3 regions of the Mesorhizobium sp. WSM4983 genome follow, and region 3 is predicted to be linked to each of the others. Evidence: riboswitches for the same ligand, from Rfam matches in the RefSeq annotation. Region 3 holds a riboswitch; each other region holds the start of a gene.
The links. A riboswitch is a leader RNA that binds a small molecule or an ion and turns the genes downstream of it on or off. The one in region 3 is predicted to bind thiamine pyrophosphate.

Region 1: another riboswitch for thiamine pyrophosphate. It lies ahead of thiC (phosphomethylpyrimidine synthase ThiC); the one in region 3 lies ahead of thiC (phosphomethylpyrimidine synthase ThiC).
Region 2: another riboswitch for thiamine pyrophosphate. It lies ahead of thiB (thiamine ABC transporter substrate binding subunit); the one in region 3 lies ahead of thiC (phosphomethylpyrimidine synthase ThiC).

The regions. Positions count from the first base shown of each region.
Region 1 covers NZ_JARTVM010000018.1:3,737-9,895, reverse strand. The annotation lists gene P9254_RS28140 (thiamine phosphate synthase) at 1-77, opposite strand, end outside; gene P9254_RS28135 (thiazole synthase) at 74-847, opposite strand; gene thiS (sulfur carrier protein ThiS) at 849-1,046, opposite strand; gene thiO (glycine oxidase ThiO) at 1,015-2,016, opposite strand; gene thiC (phosphomethylpyrimidine synthase ThiC) at 2,013-3,848, opposite strand; TPP riboswitch at 3,952-4,068, opposite strand; gene P9254_RS28115 (hypothetical protein) at 4,386-4,649, opposite strand; gene P9254_RS28110 (metallophosphoesterase family protein) at 5,141-6,159, shown strand, end outside.
Region 2 covers NZ_JARTVM010000002.1:632,818-638,976, reverse strand. The annotation lists gene P9254_RS10375 (homocysteine S-methyltransferase family protein) at 1-56, shown strand, start outside; gene P9254_RS10370 (ABC-F family ATP-binding cassette domain-containing protein) at 73-1,887, opposite strand; gene P9254_RS10365 (thiamine diphosphokinase) at 1,889-2,533, opposite strand; TPP riboswitch at 2,673-2,788, shown strand; gene thiB (thiamine ABC transporter substrate binding subunit) at 2,831-3,838, shown strand; gene thiP (thiamine/thiamine pyrophosphate ABC transporter permease) at 4,055-5,677, shown strand; gene thiQ (thiamine ABC transporter ATP-binding protein) at 5,674-6,159, shown strand, end outside.
Region 3 covers NZ_JARTVM010000001.1:1,281,449-1,287,607, forward strand. The annotation lists gene P9254_RS06285 (beta-galactosidase) at 1-1,029, shown strand, start outside; TPP riboswitch at 1,311-1,422, shown strand; gene thiC (phosphomethylpyrimidine synthase ThiC) at 1,535-3,355, shown strand; gene thiO (glycine oxidase ThiO) at 3,352-4,320, shown strand; gene thiS (sulfur carrier protein ThiS) at 4,317-4,514, shown strand; gene P9254_RS06305 (thiazole synthase) at 4,519-5,292, shown strand; gene P9254_RS06310 (thiamine phosphate synthase) at 5,289-5,894, shown strand; gene P9254_RS06315 (hydroxymethylpyrimidine/phosphomethylpyrimidine kinase) at 5,864-6,159, shown strand, end outside.

The DNA of each region.
Region 1 (6,159 bases), on a different contig from region 3:
AGCTTGACGCCGAGCGGCGCCAACCTTTCGATCCAGGCGGCGCTGTCGACGATCAGGTAGAAGGGATCGAGCTTCATGAAAAAACGGCCCTGCCGACCATCGGTGTCGATGGCACGGCGACGTCGCGCGGTTCGAGCATTCCCGAACTGAACGCCTCACGACCGGCGTCGACCGCCTTACCGAAAGCACGCGCCATGCCGACCGGATCTGCCGCCTTGGCGACCGCTGTGTTCAGGAGCACGGCGTCAAAGCCGAGTTCCATGACGGTGGCCGCGTGCGACGGCCGTCCGAGCCCCGCATCCACAATCAGCGGGACGCCAGGGAAATATCCGCGCATCGAGCGCAGCGCCGTCATGTTGACCGGTCCCAAGGCGGAACCGATCGGTGCGCACCACGGCATCAGGACCTTGCAGCCCGCTTCCAGCAGCCGCTCGGCGACAACGAGATCGTCGGTGGTATAGGGGAATACCGCAAAGCCGTCCTCGCACAGGATGCGGGCGGCTTCAACCAGACCGAACACATCCGGCTGTAGCGTGTCGTGATTGCCGATCACTTCGAGCTTGATCCAGTTGGTGCCGAAGACCTCGCGCGCCATTTTCGCGGTGGTGACGGCTTCCTTGACGGAGAGGCAGCCGGCGGTATTGGGCAGGGTTCTGGCGCCCAGCGAGCGGATCAACGACCAGAATTGTTCGCCGGCCCTACCGCCCGCCATCTCACGCCGCAACGAGACGGTCACCACCGACGTGCCCGATGCCTTGACTGCATCGGCAAGGATGGCCGGCGAAGGATACTGAGCCGTGCCGAGAAGCAGGCGCGACGAAAGCTCGGTTCCATAAAGCTCCAACATGCTAGCCGCCCTGCATGGGCGAGAGGATTTCGATCCGGTCGCCGTCGCTCAACTGGAACTCCGCGCGGTTGGCTTTGTGCACGAGGTCGCTGTTGACGGCGGTGGCGAGCCAATCGCCCTCATAGTCGAGCGCGGCAAGCAACTCGGCCAGCGTGGTGGCGGCAATCTCACGCGCCTCGCCGTTGACCATCAGTTTCATGAGCATGCTCCTTGGTTCTGTCTTGACTGAAAACCAGGTCGGCAGCCTGGCGCGCCATGGCGGGGGCGAGGAGAAAACCGTGACGATAAAGACCGTTGATCGCGATGATCTCACCGTCTGTTTCGACGCGTGGCAAATTGTCGGGAAATGCCGGACGGACACCCACACCGGTTTCAACGATCTCGGCCTCACCAAAGGCCGGATGGAGGGCATGGGCGGCGCCCAGCAGCTCCATCATGGAACGCGCCGTCACCGGTCCGGCGCTCTGGCTTTCAATCATCGTCGCTCCGATCATGAAACGGTGATCGGTGCGCGGCACGGCATAAAGCGGAAAGCGTGGATGAAGCAAACGGACCGGCCGCGACAGCGAGACATCAGGCGTGCGAAGGATCAGCATTTCGCCGCGAACACCGCGCAGCCTGTCATCGGCCGCTGCCATTCCCATGCAGTCTATCTGACGGGCGAATCCCGAAACAGGCCGGGCGTCGCAGCCGAAGTGGAATTTGACACCCATGGTCGCAAGCTTGTCATGAAGTGCCGCCATCGCCGGGCGTGGGTCGAGGTGAGCCTCGTCGGGGAAGAGCAATCCACGCCGGAAGCGGCCGGCGAGGTCGGGTTCCAGGAGCGCAATTTCGTTTTCATCGACGCGCCGATGCCCTGACGTGCGACTGGCGAACCGGTCAAGCTCACCGGCATCACGCGGCGCGGCCACGACCAATGTCCCGGCCCGTGTCACCTGACCCGACAGCACCGCATCCCACCAGTCGGCAGCATCGCGTCCGAGATCCAGCACCGGCTGCTCCGCGCTTTCGCGCTCGCACCATGGCGCCAGCATGCCGCCGGCGAACCACGACGCGTTGCCACCAAGGCCATGCCGCATCTCGGCGACGGTGACCGTCGCGCCGCGGGCGGCGAGTTCGAAAGCGACGGTGAGGCCGGCAACGCCGGCCCCTTTGACGAGCACCCTCATGATGGTTTGGGAGCCTCTGGCACGACCGGTACGCCAGTCTCGTCCGCCTGCATGTAGAGATCGCCGCCCTCCCGGTATTTTGCCGCCATTGCCGCCATGCCTTCCTTCTGGGCCTCGGCACGGATGTCGTGGGAAATGCGCATGGAGCAGAATTTCGGCCCGCACATCGAACAAAAATGTGCCAGCTTGTGCGCCTCCTTGGGCAAGGTCTGGTCGTGGAAGGACCGTGCGGTTTCGGGGTCGAGCGACAGGTTGAACTGGTCCTCCCAGCGGAACTCGAAGCGCGCGCGCGAAAGGGCATCATCCCTGGTTTTCGCTGCCGGATGGCCCTTCGCCAGATCGGCTGCATGGGCGGCTATCTTGTAGGTGATCACGCCAATCTTGACGTCGTTGCGGTCGGGAAGGCCGAGATGCTCTTTCGGCGTGACGTAGCAAAGCATTGCGGTGCCGAACCAGCCTATCATGGCGGCACCTATCCCTGAGGTGATGTGGTCATAGCCCGGCGCGATGTCGGTCGTCAGCGGCCCCAACGTGTAGAACGGCGCCTCACCGCACACTGCGAGCTGCTTGTCCATGTTCTGCTTGATCTTGTGCATGGGGACATGGCCCGGGCCTTCGATCATCACCTGGCAGTCCTTTGCCCAGGCAATCTTGGTGAGTTCTCCAAGTGTTTCCAGTTCGGCGAATTGCGCCGCGTCGTTCGCATCGGCGATTGAACCGGGACGAAGGCCGTCGCCGAGCGAGAAGGAGACGTCATAGGCTCTGGCGATGTCGCAGATCTCCTCGAAATGCTCGTAGAGGAAGCTCTCCCGGTGATGGTGCAGGCACCATTTGGCCATGATCGAGCCGCCGCGCGAGACGATGCCCGTGACCCGGTCGACGGTCAGCGGGATGTAGTGCAGCCGCACGCCGGCGTGGATGGTGAAATAGTCGACGCCTTGCTCGGCCTGCTCGATCAGCGTGTCGCGGTAGACCTCCCAGTTCAGATCCTCGGCGATGCCGTTGACCTTTTCCAGCGCCTGATAGAGCGGCACCGTACCGATCGGCACCGGCGCATTGCGCACGATCCAGTCGCGGATGTTGTGGATGTTGCGGCCGGTCGACAGGTCCATCACCGTGTCCGCGCCCCAGCGGATAGCCCAGACCATTTTTTCGACCTCTTCGGCCATCGACGATGTGACAGCCGAGTTACCGATGTTGGCGTTGATCTTGACCAGAAAATTGCGACCGATGATCATCGGCTCGCTCTCGGGATGATTGATGTTGGCGGGAATGATTGCGCGCCCGCGCGCCACCTCGTCGCGCACGAATTCGGGTGTGACGAAATCTGGGATCGCCGCGCCGAAGGCTTCGCCGTCGCGTTGCAGCTTGCCGCGCATCACCTCGCGGCCGAGATTCTCGCGGATGGCTACGAACTCCATTTCTGGCGTGATGATGCCGGCGCGCGCATAGGCAAGTTGGGTCACCGCCTTGCCCTGCTTGGCCTTGAGCGGCCGATTGCGTATCGGAAATTCCGGTGTCAGGCGCTCGCCGGTGGCGAATCCATTGTCTTCCGGCCGGACGTGGCGGCCGTCATAGGCTTCGACATCGCCACGCGCCGTGACCCATTCGTGGCGAAGCCGGGCAAGGCCTTTTTCGATGCTGGTTTCGACTGATGGATCGGTGTAGGGGCCGGACGGATCGTAGACGGTGACGGGCGGTTCGCCGGCCGTCGGATGGACGGAAATCTCGCGCATCGGCACCCTGATCTGCGGGTAGAGGACGCCGGGCTTGTGGATTTTCCGCGAGGCGGGCAGTGGTCCCGTCGATACGGCGGGGGTGAGGGCATTCATCGTGAGGCTCCTTTGCTCATGCATTGGAGACCCAGTTCTGTGCCGGAAGGATGAAAAGACGCTTCTGTAGACCTGCTGCAACAGGACCTCGGGCGTAAACTCCCGCAAAGCGCTTGCACCGTCCCTACGCCAGTATGAACTGGATCAGGTTCAACGGGTCACTGCGCCGCGAAAGCCAGCAGTATCTCAGCCCCTTGCCGGGACTCCCCTGGTGAATGCCTTAGGTTGAACGGGCTGACGCTATCTTGTCAAGCGCATTCGGGCGCCTTCGGCCGGTGGCGACGACCGGCGGCCAGCCGGGCGGAGAGCTCGCGCATGCATCGGGGACAAGTCACGCCCCGTAGACCGGGGCTGAATGGCCAAAGCCTCATTCGCTTCGTGAAGGATGGAGAAACTGTATTGGCCATGTGCGCGTATCGACCAAGTAGCTCAGGCGGTCACGGATGTGGTTATTCTGGTCGAAGGTGACGAACGGCCTTGGGGGTCACCTCCTTTAGGATTCAGAGGTTGGAAGACGGCTTCTCGCGATCACGGCCATCAGGAAATACCTGTCTTCGGCTCAACCTCGACATGGCGTCCGATCGACCGCAGATATACAGCTATCTCGTTCATGAGATGATCGCGTTCGCCGTAGATTTCAGCAATCCTACGCAGCTGTGGCTCGACGGCCCTCCGTTGCGCTGGCGTGAAATCAGCATCGCCAAAGACGTATCCCAAGTTGCCAATCGCGCAAATTTTGCAGCCGGCGTCCACAACTGCTTGTACGAATGCCGGAATGTCTTTTTCTTGCATGGTCTTCATGTCGAACCTCTCGTGAATGGCGTGCTTGCGCCCCAATCTGCCTTTTCAGCGTGTCCTCTGGGCGGCGCAAGCCCTGAGCGTGACTGTGCACGGGCAACCTCGACTATCCCATCTGCCACGCTCTTTAGAATCGGTGGGGTCTGGTGATCGCAGGCTGGGCCACTCAAAAGCCTGCAAGAAGAAAGTCATGGCGACCATTGCTCAAGATCGCAAGGGTGCGTGCAAGACCTTCCGTTGGCAGTCATGCACGCTCGCTCAGAGATAGTCCGGCCGCGGAAATTCTCCCTTATTCGTAAGAAAGCTCATTGAGCAACTGGGCATTGAGCAACTGGGTCTCACGTCACGGGTCTCGTGTGCTTCACAGCCGAAAAATAGCCGCCGTGGCAATTCTCGAAAAGTGCAGGCTACCTCGTTAAGGACACTGCGGATGATCGTTCGCGCTTGGCAAAAGCGAACGGATTAGTCTATGGCTCTCGGCAGGGGGGCGAGTTATGCGGCGGGTGCGAATCCTTCAAGTAGGCGATATTCACTATCCGGACTGGCATCCTTCCTCTAGCAACATCGATGCCAAGGATAGCAAGTTCGCTCCGAAAATAACGCAGAAGCTACGCGCGTCTTCGCTGCGTGCCGTCTTGACGAAACTTCGGCGGCTGACGACTTCGAAGCCCTTGGATTCGATCGCCTTCATGGGGGATTTCACGAGCCGTGGCGACAAGACCTTCATTGCTTCGGCATTCCAGCATTTCACGTTGCTCTGCCGCGCACAGGGACGCAGTTCAAAGGCGCTTCCGTTGATATTCGTACCGGGAAATCACGATGTGAACCGTGATGACGCGCGCGAACTTGGACCGACTGAGAAATTCAGCGAAATGGCGAGTTTAGCCGCCCGCTTGGGTTGGCAGACCGTTCCCGTGGACCAACCCGTGCACTTCAGACTTCCGACAGGATCCGCAGGCGCAAACTTCATCCTCGTCAACACAGCGATAGGCAGTTGGGAGCTTCAAAACCTTCCCGCGTTCCTTCGTGATCGTCTCGAGGCACTCAGTCCTTCTACAGAGCCTCTAGATCTCGGCTCGCCGGACATCTCGGGACATTCGCCCGCGACACCTCCCAGCGATCCAGACAAGGAGGCGTCCGACGACGAGTATTACGGTCAGATGGACACGCCATACATCTCGCGTGAGATGCTTGCAGGCCTACAGGAATTGCTCCAGCAGCCCGACATGCGTTACGGCATCATAATCGGCCATCACAATCTGCTGCCACAAAAGACTCCGCGCATTACGCCATACGCGGAGATGCTCAACAGCGGATTTGTCAGAACTCAGCTGCTGCAGGGCAACAAGCCTATCGTCTACCTGCATGGACACATACATGCTGATCCGGTCGAGATCGTCAACGATCCAAGGTTTCCGGACGGCAAATTGATCTGCATCTCAGCACCAGAGATACAGTCAGGTTTCAATGAGCTCGTCTTCTTCACGACCGATCAGGGAGAGCTCGTCGGCAT
Region 2 (6,159 bases), on a different contig from region 3:
GCTGCTGCGGCACCGACAGACGCCATATCGCTGCGATCTGCGAGGCCTGCCTCTGAGGCTTGCCTATAGCGGTTAGCCTTCCATCTCCTCGCGCAGCATCTCCAACTCCAGCCACTCTTCCTCAAGTGAGGCCAGCGTGGTGCGCTCCTTGCCCAACGCCGCAATGGTCTTCTGGAACGAGACCGGATCGCGCTCATAGAAGGACGGATCCGCGATATTGTTCTCCAGCCTTGAGATGGACGCGCTCACCGCCTCGATCTTCTTCGGCAGGGATTCCAGCGCGAATTTCTGCTTGAAGGAGAGCTTCTTGGCCGGGCTTTTAGCGCTGGTCTGTTCGGCCCTGGCCGTCGCTTCGTTCGCTTCAGCCTTCGGCCTTGCCTTGCGCTCCTCCAGCTTCGAGCCGCCGCGTTGCGCCAGCATGTCGGAATAGCCGCCGGCATATTCGATCCAGCGTCCGGCGCCGTTGGGCGCGATCACGCTGGTGACTGTGCGGTCAAGGAAATCGCGATCATGGCTGACCAGGACGACCGTTCCGGCAAAGCCGGCGACCAGTTCCTGCAGCAGCTCCAGCGTCTCCATGTCGAGGTCGTTGGTCGGCTCGTCGAGCACCAAAAGGTTCGCCGGCCGCGCCAGCACCCGGGCCAGCAGCAGTCGCGCCCGCTCGCCGCCCGAAAGCTCGCGCACCGGCGTGCGCGCCTGCTCCGGCTTGAAAAGAAAATCCTTCATATAGGAGACGACGTGGCGCTGCTCGCCATTGACCACAAGGTTCTCGCCGCGCCCGTCGGTCAGGTAATTCGCCAGCGTCTCCAGCGGGTCGACGGCCTCGCGCTTCTGGTCGAGTGTTGCGATTTCCAGATTGACGCCGAGCCGCACGGTGCCGGCATCCGGCGGCAGCTCGCCGGTCAGCATCTTGAGAAGCGTCGTCTTGCCGACGCCGTTCGGCCCGACAAGGCCGACGCGATCGCCGCGCTGAATACGGGTCGAAAAGCCCTTGACCACGGTGAGGTCGCCAAAACTCTTCTCGATGCCCTTGGCTTCGATCACCAGCTTGCCGGATTCAGCGGCGTCGCTTGCCACCATCGTCGCCGAACCCTCGGCGCCGCGATGGCTGCGAAAACGCTGGCGCATGGCCTGCAGCTCGCCGAGCCGGCGCATGTTGCGCTTGCGCCTGGCGGTCACGCCATAGCGCAGCCAATGCTCCTCGCGCACGATCTGGCGGCCGAGCTTGTGCTGTTCGCGCTCTTCCTCTTCAAGCACCTGGTCGCGCCATTCCTCAAAGTGCGCGAACCCCTTGTCCAGCCGGCGCGTCTGGCCGCGGTCGAGCCAGACGGTGGCGCGCGAGACGCGCTCGAGAAAGCGGCGGTCGTGCGAGATCAGGATCACGGCCGACGAGGTGCGGGCAAGCTCTTCTTCCAGCCATTCGATGACCGACAGGTCGAGATGATTGGTCGGCTCGTCGAGGAGCAGGATATCGGGCTCCGGCGCCATGACGCGGGCGAGTGCTGCGCGGCGCGCCTCGCCGCCGGAAAGGTCGTTCGGCCGCTCCTCGCCGGTCAGGCCGAGATGCTCCATCAGATAAGTGGCGCGATGCGGGTCGTCGGCCGGCCCGAGGCCGGCTTCGACATAGGCGCGCACGCTGGCGAAGCCATCCATATCGGGCATTTGCGGCAGGTAGCGCACCGTTGCCGAGGGCTGGCGGAATACTTCGCCGTCCTGCGGTTCGATCAGCCCCGCGACGATCTTGAGCAGCGTCGACTTGCCCGAACCGTTGCGGCCTACAAGCGCGATCTTCTCGCCGGCGGAGGCGCTCAGTGCCGCGCCGTCGAGCAGCGGCGTGCCGCCAAAAGTCAGTTTTATGCCATCCAGATTGAGAAGAGGCGGGGCCATGTCAGCTTTCGGGAAGAGGATAGGGGTGGGCGAGCAGCAGCGCCCGGCCACGCTCGAGCGCGATCTCGAGCCGACCCTTGATCTCATTTGATATGGTAAGCGATGAGCCGAACGCCACCTCGACACCGTCCAGCGGCCATTTGGCGCCTGAGACCGTCAGGCCGGCGAGGTCGGAGAAGCCGAGCACCGAGAACAGCGTGCCCTCGGCGTAGTCGAAGCCGGCTTTGCCCGGCAGGATGGGCACGCCCTCCTGGGCGCCGCTGGTCAGCAGCACGGTCGTGCCCGCCTCGGCCAGCCGCACGCTTAGAGCCAAATGCAGAAAGGCATGATCGGCGCGCTTGCCGCCGAAGGCGCCGGCCAGCACCAGGCTGGTGGCGCCGCGCGCCAGCGCCTCGGCAATGGCGAGCTCGCCGTCGGTCATGTCCTTCTCGGTCGGGAAAATCTTGCGCGGCACGGCGGCCAGATTCTCCGGCAGGTTTGGCGGTACCGAGTCGAAATCTCCGACCCAGAGCTCCGGCAGGAGGCCAAGCATATGGGCATGGCCGATACCGGCATCGGCGGCGATGATGCGGGAGCCTTCGATCTGGCGATCGAGGCGAGGCGTGCGGACGAGATCGCCGCCAAGCAGGATGGTGAATGTGCCCATGGCCGTCGCCCTTACCAGCCCGGCCCACGAAACGGAAGCGGGCGCGTCCAAACGGAATCGCGCTTCGCTACCGCGGTGAACGATGATGATCCCCGGAAACTTCCGCTTGCGCGCCGCATCGGCCGGGCCTATGTCTCGAAATGCTCTAACGGGGTGCCGGACGCTGATTTTGCGAACCGGCTGAGAGGCAACGAAAGCCAACCCGCTGAACCTGATCCGGTTTGTACCGGCGGAGGGATTAGACGTTTCGGACCATCCGACGCCTCAATTCCTTTAACGCGAACGAAGGAGGCGCCGATGCGCTCGCTATTGTCCAACCTTGTTCTTGCAGTCGGCCTTGTTTCGCTTTTGGCAGGCGGACCTGCCGAGGCTAAAGACAAGCTTACCGTCTACACCTACGAAAGCTTCACCGCCGACTGGGGTCCCGGGCCCGCGGTGAGGAAGGAATTCGAGGCCGAATGCGGCTGCGATCTTGAATTCGTCTCGGTTGCCGACGGCGTGGCACTGCTCAACCGCGTCAAGCTGGAGGGCGCCGGCACCAAGGCTGATGTCGTGCTCGGCCTCGATACCAACCTGACCGCGGATGCCAAGGCGAGCGGCCTATTCGCGCGGCATGGCGCGGTGGCCGATTTGAATGTGCCCGGCGGCTGGAAAGACGACACTTTCGTGCCTTTCGACTACGGCTATTTCGCCGTCGTCTACGACACCGAAAAGCTGAAGACGCCGCCGAAGAGCTTGAAGGAACTGGTCGAGGGCGCCGGCCCCGACAAGATCATCATCCAGGATCCGCGCACTTCGACGCCGGGCCTCGGGCTGCTGCTGTGGGTCAAGTCGGTCTATGGCGACAAGGCGCCGGAAGCCTGGGCCAAGCTGAAGCCGAAGGTGCTGACCGTGACGCCGGGCTGGAGCGAGGCCTATGGTCTGTTCACCAAGGGCGAGGCGCCGATGGTTCTCTCCTATACCACCTCGCCGGCCTACCACATGGTGGCCGAGAACACCGAGCGCTATCAGGCGGCGTCCTTCGAGGAGGGCGAATATCTGCAGATCGAGGTCGCCGGCATCACCAAAACCGGCGCGAAGAACCCGCTGGCGGAAAAATTCATAGCCTTCATGACCGGGCCCAAGTTCCAGGACATCATCCCGGAGACCAACTGGATGTTCCCGGCCGGCAAGACCGACAAGCCGCTCAACCCGGCCTTCGAAAAGCTGGTGAAGCCGACCAAAACCCTGCTGTTCAGCCCGGACGAGGTGGCGGCCAACCGCAAGGCCTGGGTGGATGAATGGCTGGCGGCGATGAGCAAGTAGGACGCAGGATGGCGCTTGAGCACCCCCCTCTGTCCGGCCGGCCATCTCCCCCGCAAAGGGGGAAATTCGCGGTCATCGGTGATTTCGCTAGCCGCCGACGGTGTAGGAAGAGCGGCAAAGCTGCCAATCTCCCTCCTAGAGTGGGAGATGTCCGGCAAGACAGAGGGGGGCGCGACGGAACGCGGCGTTCGCTAGCTCGAGCCAACGTGGTGCAGCGTGCAATCCACGCCGCGCCCTGACCCTCGCATCACTGCCGGCATCATCGCCCTTGTCGCCATCACTTTGCTCATCGGCGGCGCCTTCGCCGGCCTGATCCTCGAAGGCGCGAGCGGTCCGTCCAGCGCTGCCGCGGCCTTCGACAGCTATCTGCTCCGCGTCGCCCGCTTCACGCTTTGGCAGGCGCTGCTGTCGACATTGCTTTCGGTCTTGCCGGCAGTGTTCGTCGGCCGCGCCCTGTCCAGGCAAACGAACTTTCCCGGACGTCGCCTGATCCTGCAGTTGTTCACGGTGCCGCTGGCGCTGCCGGCCATCGTCGCCGCGCTCGGCGTGTTGGCGCTCTACGGCCGTGCCGGTTATTTTGCCGGCATCCTCGGCACGTTCGGCGGTGAGGAATGGCCGGGCATTTACGGCCTTTCCGGCATCCTGGTCGCGCATGTCTTCTTCAACCTGCCATTGGCCACGCGGCTGTTCCTCGAGGCGCTCGCCACCGTGCCGGCCGACCAGTGGCGGCTGGCGAGCCAGCTCGGTATGGACGCTCGGTCGGCCTTCCGGCTGATCGAATGGCCGGCGCTGCGCACGGCGCTGCCGGGGGTCGCCGGGCTGGTCTTCATGCTGTGCATCACCTCCTTCACCATTGTACTCACGCTGGGTGGCGGGCCGGCGGCGACGACGCTGGAGGTCGCGATCTACCAGGCGCTGCGCTTCGATTTCGATCCCGCGCGGGCCGTAACACTAACGTTTCTGCAGATCCTGCTGACCTTCGTCGTGGTCGCTATGCTGACGCGACTCGGCGCCAACACGGTCGGCGACGCTAATCTGCCGGTAGCGCCACGCCGCTATCTTGCGGCCAGCACCGCCGAGGCCGCGTTGAATGCCGGCCTGATCGTGCTTGCGCTGCTGTTCGTCGCCGCACCGATGGCGGCGACCGTGCTCGCCGGGCTGGAGGCGGATCTCGGCCGGCTGGCCGGCGAGGACGCCGTGCGCCGCGCGACGCTCACCAGCGCCGGGCTCTCCTTTCTCTCGGCGCTGCTTTGCGTGATGCTGTCGCTGTCGCTGGTTGCCGCCCGACGCGCACTGGCCCTGCGGCGCCGCGCGGGCGGCGCCATGTCGCTGCTCGAACGCGCCGCCGACACCGGCGCCGGTTTCGTGCTGGTCGTGCCGCCGATCGTGATCGGCGCCGGCTGGTTCCTGGCTCTGCGCAACATCACCGATGTGTTCGCCATGGCACCCGTCATGGTCGTCGCGGTCAATGCGGTGATGGCAATGCCTTTCGCCATTCGCGCCGTCCGCCCTGCCTATGATGCGGCGAGCGAGCGCCACGAGCGACTCTGCCTGGCGCTCGGCATTTCCGGCTGGAACCGGCTGCGGCTGGTCGACTGGCCGTCGCTGCGGCGGCCCTTGGCCACCGGCTTTGCGTTCGCCATGGCGCTGTCGCTCGGCGATCTCGGCGTGATCGCACTGTTCGGCAGCGATTCCGTCCAGACCTTGCCCTATCTTCTACTCGCGCGCATGGGCAGCTACCGGACCGCCGACGCCGCGGGGCTGGCCTTGCTGCTCGGCCTCGTCTGCCTGCTGCTGGTTGTCGCCGCCGACTGGCTGGGGCGGGAGGCAAAGGCATGACGAGGGATAATAATGGCATCGCGGCCACGAAGGGCCTGGCCGTCACGTTGGACGGCGTATCCTTCAGCTATGGCGAGGCATCCTTCCGGTTCGATGTCGAATTCGCCGCCGGCAGGATCACCGCCATCATGGGGCCGAGCGGTTCAGGCAAGTCGACGCTGCTCAATCTGGTGGCCGGCTTCGAATCACCCAATGCTGGCAAGGTGCTGATCGGCGGGATCGATGTCGACAATGCGCCGCCCTCGGTGCGGCCGGTCTCGATGGTGTTCCAGGAAAACAACCTGTTCGCCCATCTTTCGGTCGAGGGCAATGTCGGGCTTGGCCGCTCGCCATCGCTCAAGCTCACGGCCGACGACCACCGCGCGGTCGCGGACGCGCTGGGGCGTGTCGGTCTCGCCGGCAAGGAAAAGCGGTTGCCGCGCGAGCTTTCCGGCGGCGAGCGGCAGCGCGTCGCGCTGGCGCGGGTGCTCATACGGGACCGT
Region 3 (6,159 bases):
GAGATCTACTGGATGGGCGTCATCGATCACGACGACGTGCCGCGCCGCCGCTATGACGAGGCGAGCCGCTTCTTCCATGAGATCGCCGCCGCGAAGGAGCAGATTCTTGGCACCGCAGTGCGCATGGACCTCGGCATCGCCGGCGCGGACTTCGATAACCAGGAGGCTCACAAGACCTATCCGATCGGCCTCCCCAGTCCGCTCGAAGACGCGACGCTGTTTCATCGCCACTGCTATCAGAACGGCATTGCATGCGGGTTCATTCATCCCGAAGACGATCTTTCGCGGCTCAAGGCGCTCTACGTCCCGCATTGGGTGATGTGGAAGGATGAATGGAACGAGGCTGTCGAAACCTTCGTCCGCCACGGCGGTACGCTGATCCTGTCGGCATTGAGCGGGACGAGGGACGAGAACAACCACATCATTCGCGAGCAGGCCCCCGGCAAGGCCCTTGCAGCCCTGAGCGGCGTCAGGGTGGCGGAGTTCGGCCGCGTCGTTCCCGAAGGCGCCAGCGGCCTGTTTCCGCTGTTTCGTCCGGCTCCGATGGGCACCTATGCACCGCCGCCCCTCCCGGCCTCGTCCGCGGAACGCAAATACCTGTTCACCCTTGGCAATGAAGAATTCCAGGCTGCGCATTTGTACGAGGTGCTTGACGTAGCGCCTGACACCGAGGTGCTCGGCGTCTGGTCGAACCGCTTCGCCGCCGGCTCTCCGGCAATCACCGCCCGCAAGGTCGGGCAAGGTCGGGTTGTCTATGTCGGCACGTATCTCACGCCGCAACTGACGGAGAAGCTTGTCGATGTCGTGCTGGCCAAAGCCGGTATAGCGCCTTTGCTGCCCGACCTGCCTGCCGGGGTGGAGGTCTCTGTCAGGGAAGCCGACGACCGCCGGCTGATGTTCGTGCTGAACACCACGGAAGTCGCCGTGATCGTAACCGACGTCCCAAAGGGCCTCGACCTGCTGACGGGCAAGGCCGTTGAAGGAACGCTGCAACTCGACCCTTACGGCTGCGCAATAATTCGGTCCTGAACAAATCGAACCAGCGTCCATAGACGCCGAACAGATGCTCTTCGAGGCGAAAAATGCGTTCTTCAATCCGCCGCCACAAGGGATCGCAAAAGCGTTTCCTTGGCGGATGACAAGTGGGCCCCGACTGCCAGCTCGACGCGCGCAAGGTCGTGGCTCAATGGGCGTCGATGTAAGAGATGCTCGACCAAAGCTGCGTGGCTGCGCCACTTCTCGTCGCTTGTTCGAGGCTGGAGAAGTCATGAAGTCGAGTTGACAGGATAGCGTCGCATCGTCCAACCTAGGCGCCTCACCAGGGGAGTCCCGGCAAGGGGCTGAGATACTGCTATCGCGCGCAGTGACCCGTTGAACCTGATCCAGTTCATACTGGCGTAGGGACGGTGCGAGGCTTCGCGGGTCGGCAATCCGGCTTCGGCATTCGGGCAGTGCCCGCATTCTAAGCGAAGCGTCACTTCCTCCTCATCGCGTGGACTGGGTCTCCGTTGCACTCGAGCAAGGAGGCTCACTCATGAATGCCCACACCCCGACCGTCACCGTCGGCGAACTCCCAGCTTCGAAGAAGGTCCACAAACCCGGTCAGCTTCACCCGGAGCTGCGGGTGCCGATGCGCGAGATCTCGGTCCACCCGAGCGCCGGCGAGCCGCCGGTCACTGTCTACGACTCGTCCGGCCCCTACACGGATGCCACGGTGAAAACCGACATCGAGCGTGGCTTGCCACGGCTGCGCGAGGCATGGATCGAGGCGCGCGGAGACGTGGGGCGCTACGAGGGCCGCACGATCAAGCCGGAAGACAACGGCTTCGTCTCAGCCGATCGCCTGACGCCGGAATTCCCGGTTCGCAACAGACCGTTGCGCGCGGCCGGCGGCCGCGCCGTCACCCAGCTCGCCTATGCGCGCGCCGGCATCATCACGCCTGAGATGGAGTTCGTCGCCATCCGCGAGAACCTCGGCCGGGAGCAGTTGCGTTCGAAACTCCAGCGCGATGGCGAGAGCTTCGGCGCCGCGATCCCCGATTTCGTCACCCCGGAATTCGTGCGCGACGAGGTGGCGCGCGGCCGCGCCATCATCCCGTCCAACATCAACCACCCGGAAAGCGAGCCGATGATCATCGGCCGCAATTTTCTGGTCAAGATCAACGCCAATATCGGCAACTCCGCCGTCACCTCGTCGATGGCCGAAGAGGTCGAGAAGATGGTGTGGGCGATCCGCTGGGGCGCCGATACGGTAATGGACCTCTCGACCGGGCGCAACATCCACAACATCCGCGAATGGATCGTGCGCAATTCGCCGGTGCCGATCGGCACGGTGCCGATCTACCAGGCGCTGGAGAAAGTCGGCGGCGTCGCCGAGGAACTGACCTGGGAGGTGTTCCGCGACACCCTCATCGAGCAGGCCGAGCAGGGCGTGGACTATTTCACGATCCATGCCGGCGTGCGCCTGCCCTATATCCCGCTGACCGTCGACCGCGTCACCGGCATCGTGTCGCGCGGCGGCTCGATCATGGCCAAGTGGTGCCTGCATCACCACCAGGAGAGTTTTCTCTACGAGCATTTCGAGGAGATCTGCGACATCGCCCGGGCCTATGACGTGGCGTTCTCGCTCGGCGACGGCCTTCGCCCCGGCTCGATCGCCGATGCCAATGACGCGGCCCAGTTCGCCGAGCTGGAAACGCTCGGAGAGCTCACCAAGATCGCCTGGTCCAAGGACTGCCAGGTGATGATCGAGGGCCCCGGCCACGTGCCGATGCACAAGATCAAGCAAAACATGGACAAGCAGCTCGCGGTCTGTGGCGAAGCGCCGTTCTACACGCTCGGGCCGCTCACCACCGACATCGCGCCGGGCTATGACCACATCACATCGGGCATCGGCGCGGCGATGATCGGCTGGTTCGGAACGTCGATGCTCTGCTACGTCACGCCGAAGGAGCATCTCGGCCTGCCCGACCGCGACGACGTCAAGACTGGCGTCATCACCTACAAGATCGCCGCTCATGCCGCCGACCTCGCCAAGGGCCATCCGGCCGCCCAGGTCAGGGACGACGCGTTGTCGAGGGCGCGCTTCGAGTTCCGGTGGGAGGACCAGTTCAACCTGTCGCTCGATCCGGAGACGGCGCGCGCCTTCCACGACGAAACCCTGCCCAAGGAGGCGCACAAGGTGGCGCATTTCTGCTCCATGTGCGGTCCCAAATTCTGCTCGATGCGGATGTCGCATGACATCCGCGCGGAAGCGCAGAAGGAAGGGCTCGCGGCCATGGCGGCGAAGTACCGCGACGGCGGCGATCTCTATATACCGGTCGACAGCACCTCCGAGCGCACGGACACCCCATGAAGGTGCTCGTTCGCGGCGCTGGCGTCGCCGGATTGACACTCGCGCACGAGCTGGCAACGCGCGGCGCCGAGGTGACCCTTGTCGAGAAACGCCTCGAGATCGCCGGCAATGCCTCCTGGCAGGCCGGCGGCATGCTCGCGCCCTGGTGCGAGCGCGAGAGCGCCGAAGAGACGGTGCTGACGCTCGGACGCGACGCAGCCGATTGGTGGGACGCGGCCTTGCCCGGCCATGTCTCGCGCCGCGGCACGCTGGTGCTGGCGTCTGCGCGCGATGCCGGCGAACTCGACCGGTTCGGCCGCCGAACGTCCGGCTTCAGGCAGTTGGACGCCAGCCAAATCGCGGCACTCGAGCCGGCCCTCGACGGCCGGTTTCGACGTGGGTTGTATTTTGCTGAGGAAGCGCATCTCGACCCACGCAAGGCGCTGCTTTCCCTGCGCGACAAGCTGCGCGGGATGGGCGCGCGCGTCGAGTTCGGCCGCAGCTCGGCGCCCGCATCTCAGGATATTGAGGTGGATTGCACCGGCAGCGGTGACAGGCGACCGGAACTGCGCGGCGTGCGCGGCGAGATGCTTATGCTGCGAACGGGCGAGATCTCGCTGGCCCGGCCAGTGCGGCTGCTTCATCCGCGCATCTCGGTCTATGTAGTGCCCCGCGCGGAAAACCTGTTCATGGTCGGCGCGACGATGATCGAATGCGATGCCAAAGGCCCGATCACCGCGCGCTCGACCATGGAGCTGCTCGGCGCCGCCTATGCGCTGCATCCGGCATTCGGCGAAGCCGAGCTGGTCGAAACCGGTGTTGGCGTGCGTCCCGCATTCACCGACAACTTGCCTCGCGTCGAGCGCGACGGCGGGAATATTCGCATCAACGGCCTCTACCGCCACGGCTTCCTGCTCGCCCCGGCCATGGCGCGGCGGGCAGCCGACCTCATCCTGGGATCCTGGAGCAAAGGAGTTTGCCCTTGAAGCTCACCGTTAACGGCCAAGCCCATGAAGTCGCAGCAGAAACACTTGCCGCGCTGCTCAGCGAACTCGATTTCCAAGGCGGCTGGCTGGCAACCGCACTGAACGGTGACGTCGTACCGGCCAGGGAACGGGACCGCTGCCGGCTCACCGATGGCGACCGCATCGAAATCCTCTCACCGATGAAGGGAGGCTGATCCCATGCTCGAGTTCTATGGACAGAAACTCTCGTCCCGCCTTCTGCTGGGCACCGCGCTTTACCCCTCGCCTGCCATCATGGCGGAGGCGGTGAAAGCGTCCGGCACGGAGATCGTCACCGTGTCGCTCCGTCGCGAAACCTCCGGCGGCAAAGCCGGCGGCCAGTTCTGGTCGCTTGTCCAGTCGCTCGGCGTTCGCGTGCTGCCCAACACCGCCGGCTGCCACTCGGTGGTGGAAGCGGTCACCACGGCGCGGATGGCGCGCGAGGTGTTCGGCACCGACTGGATCAAGCTGGAAGTGATCGGCAACCACGATACGCTGCAGCCCGACGTCTTCGGATTGGTCGAAGCCGCAAGGATCCTTGCCTCGGAAGGCTTCGACGTGTTTCCCTATACGACCGACGACCTCATCGTTGCCGAGCGCCTGCTCGACGCCGGCTGCAGGCTCTTGATGCCCTGGTGCGCGCCGATCGGCTCCGCCCGCGGGCCGCAGAACCCCGATGCGCTGCGAAACCTGCGCGGCCATTTCCCCGGCATTCCGCTGATTGTCGATGCCGGCATCGGCCGGCCCTCGCATGCCGCGGCCGTGATGGAGCTCGGCTACGACGCGGTGTTGCTCAACACGGCCGTCGCCAGGGCAGGCGATCCCGCCGCCATGGCCGCGGCCTTCGGCAAGGCGGTCGAGGCCGGCCGCGAGGCCTATTGCGCCGGCCTGCTCGAGCCGCGCGACATGGCCGTTCCCTCCACCCCCGTCATCGGCATGGCAGCATTCTCATGAAGCTCGATCCGTTTTACCTGATCGTCGATTCCGCCGCTTGGATCGAACGTCTGGTGCCGCTCGGCGTGAAGCTGGTGCAGCTGCGCACTAAGGACCAGGACGAAGCTTCGCTGCGCCGAGAAATTCGCGCCTCGAAGGCAGTCTGTGACAGCCACGGCTGCCAGCTCATCGTCAACGACTACTGGCGCCTTGCGATCGAGGAAGATTGCGATTTCGTTCACCTCGGCCAGGAAGATCTGGCGGAGGCTGATGTGAAGGCGATCCGCAGGGCGGGCGTGAGGCTGGGCCTCAGCACTCACGACGGCGCCGAACTCGAAACCGCGCTCCAAGCCGAGCCGGACTATGTCGCGTTCGGACCGATCTACCCGACCATTCTCAAGGCGATGAAATGGGATCCGCAGGGGCTGGACCGCATCGCCGCCTGGAAGCAGCGCGTAGGCGAACTTCCGCTTGTGGCCATCGGCGGGCTCACCGTCGAGCGCGTAGCCGGTGTCTTCGCGCACGGCGCCCAAAGTGCGGCGGTCGTCACCGACATCACCCGCAACACGCACCCCGAGGCGCGGACGGCTGAATGGCTGGCGGCGACAGCCCAATGGCGTTGACGCCGCATGTGCTGATCGTCGCCGGCTGCGATTCAAGTGGCGGCGCGGGAACAGCCCGAGACGTCGAGACCGTATCCGCCTTTGGACTGCGCAGTTGCCTCGCCGTCACGGCCGTGACCGTCCAGACGCACTCGGCCGTCGAACACATCGAGCAGATGCCGCCGCAGCTTATCGCCGCCCAGATGCGCGCTGCCTTTGCTGCCAATCCGGTCGCAGCGGTCAAGATCGGCATGCTGGGGACCGCGGCAGCCATTGAGGCGGTCGG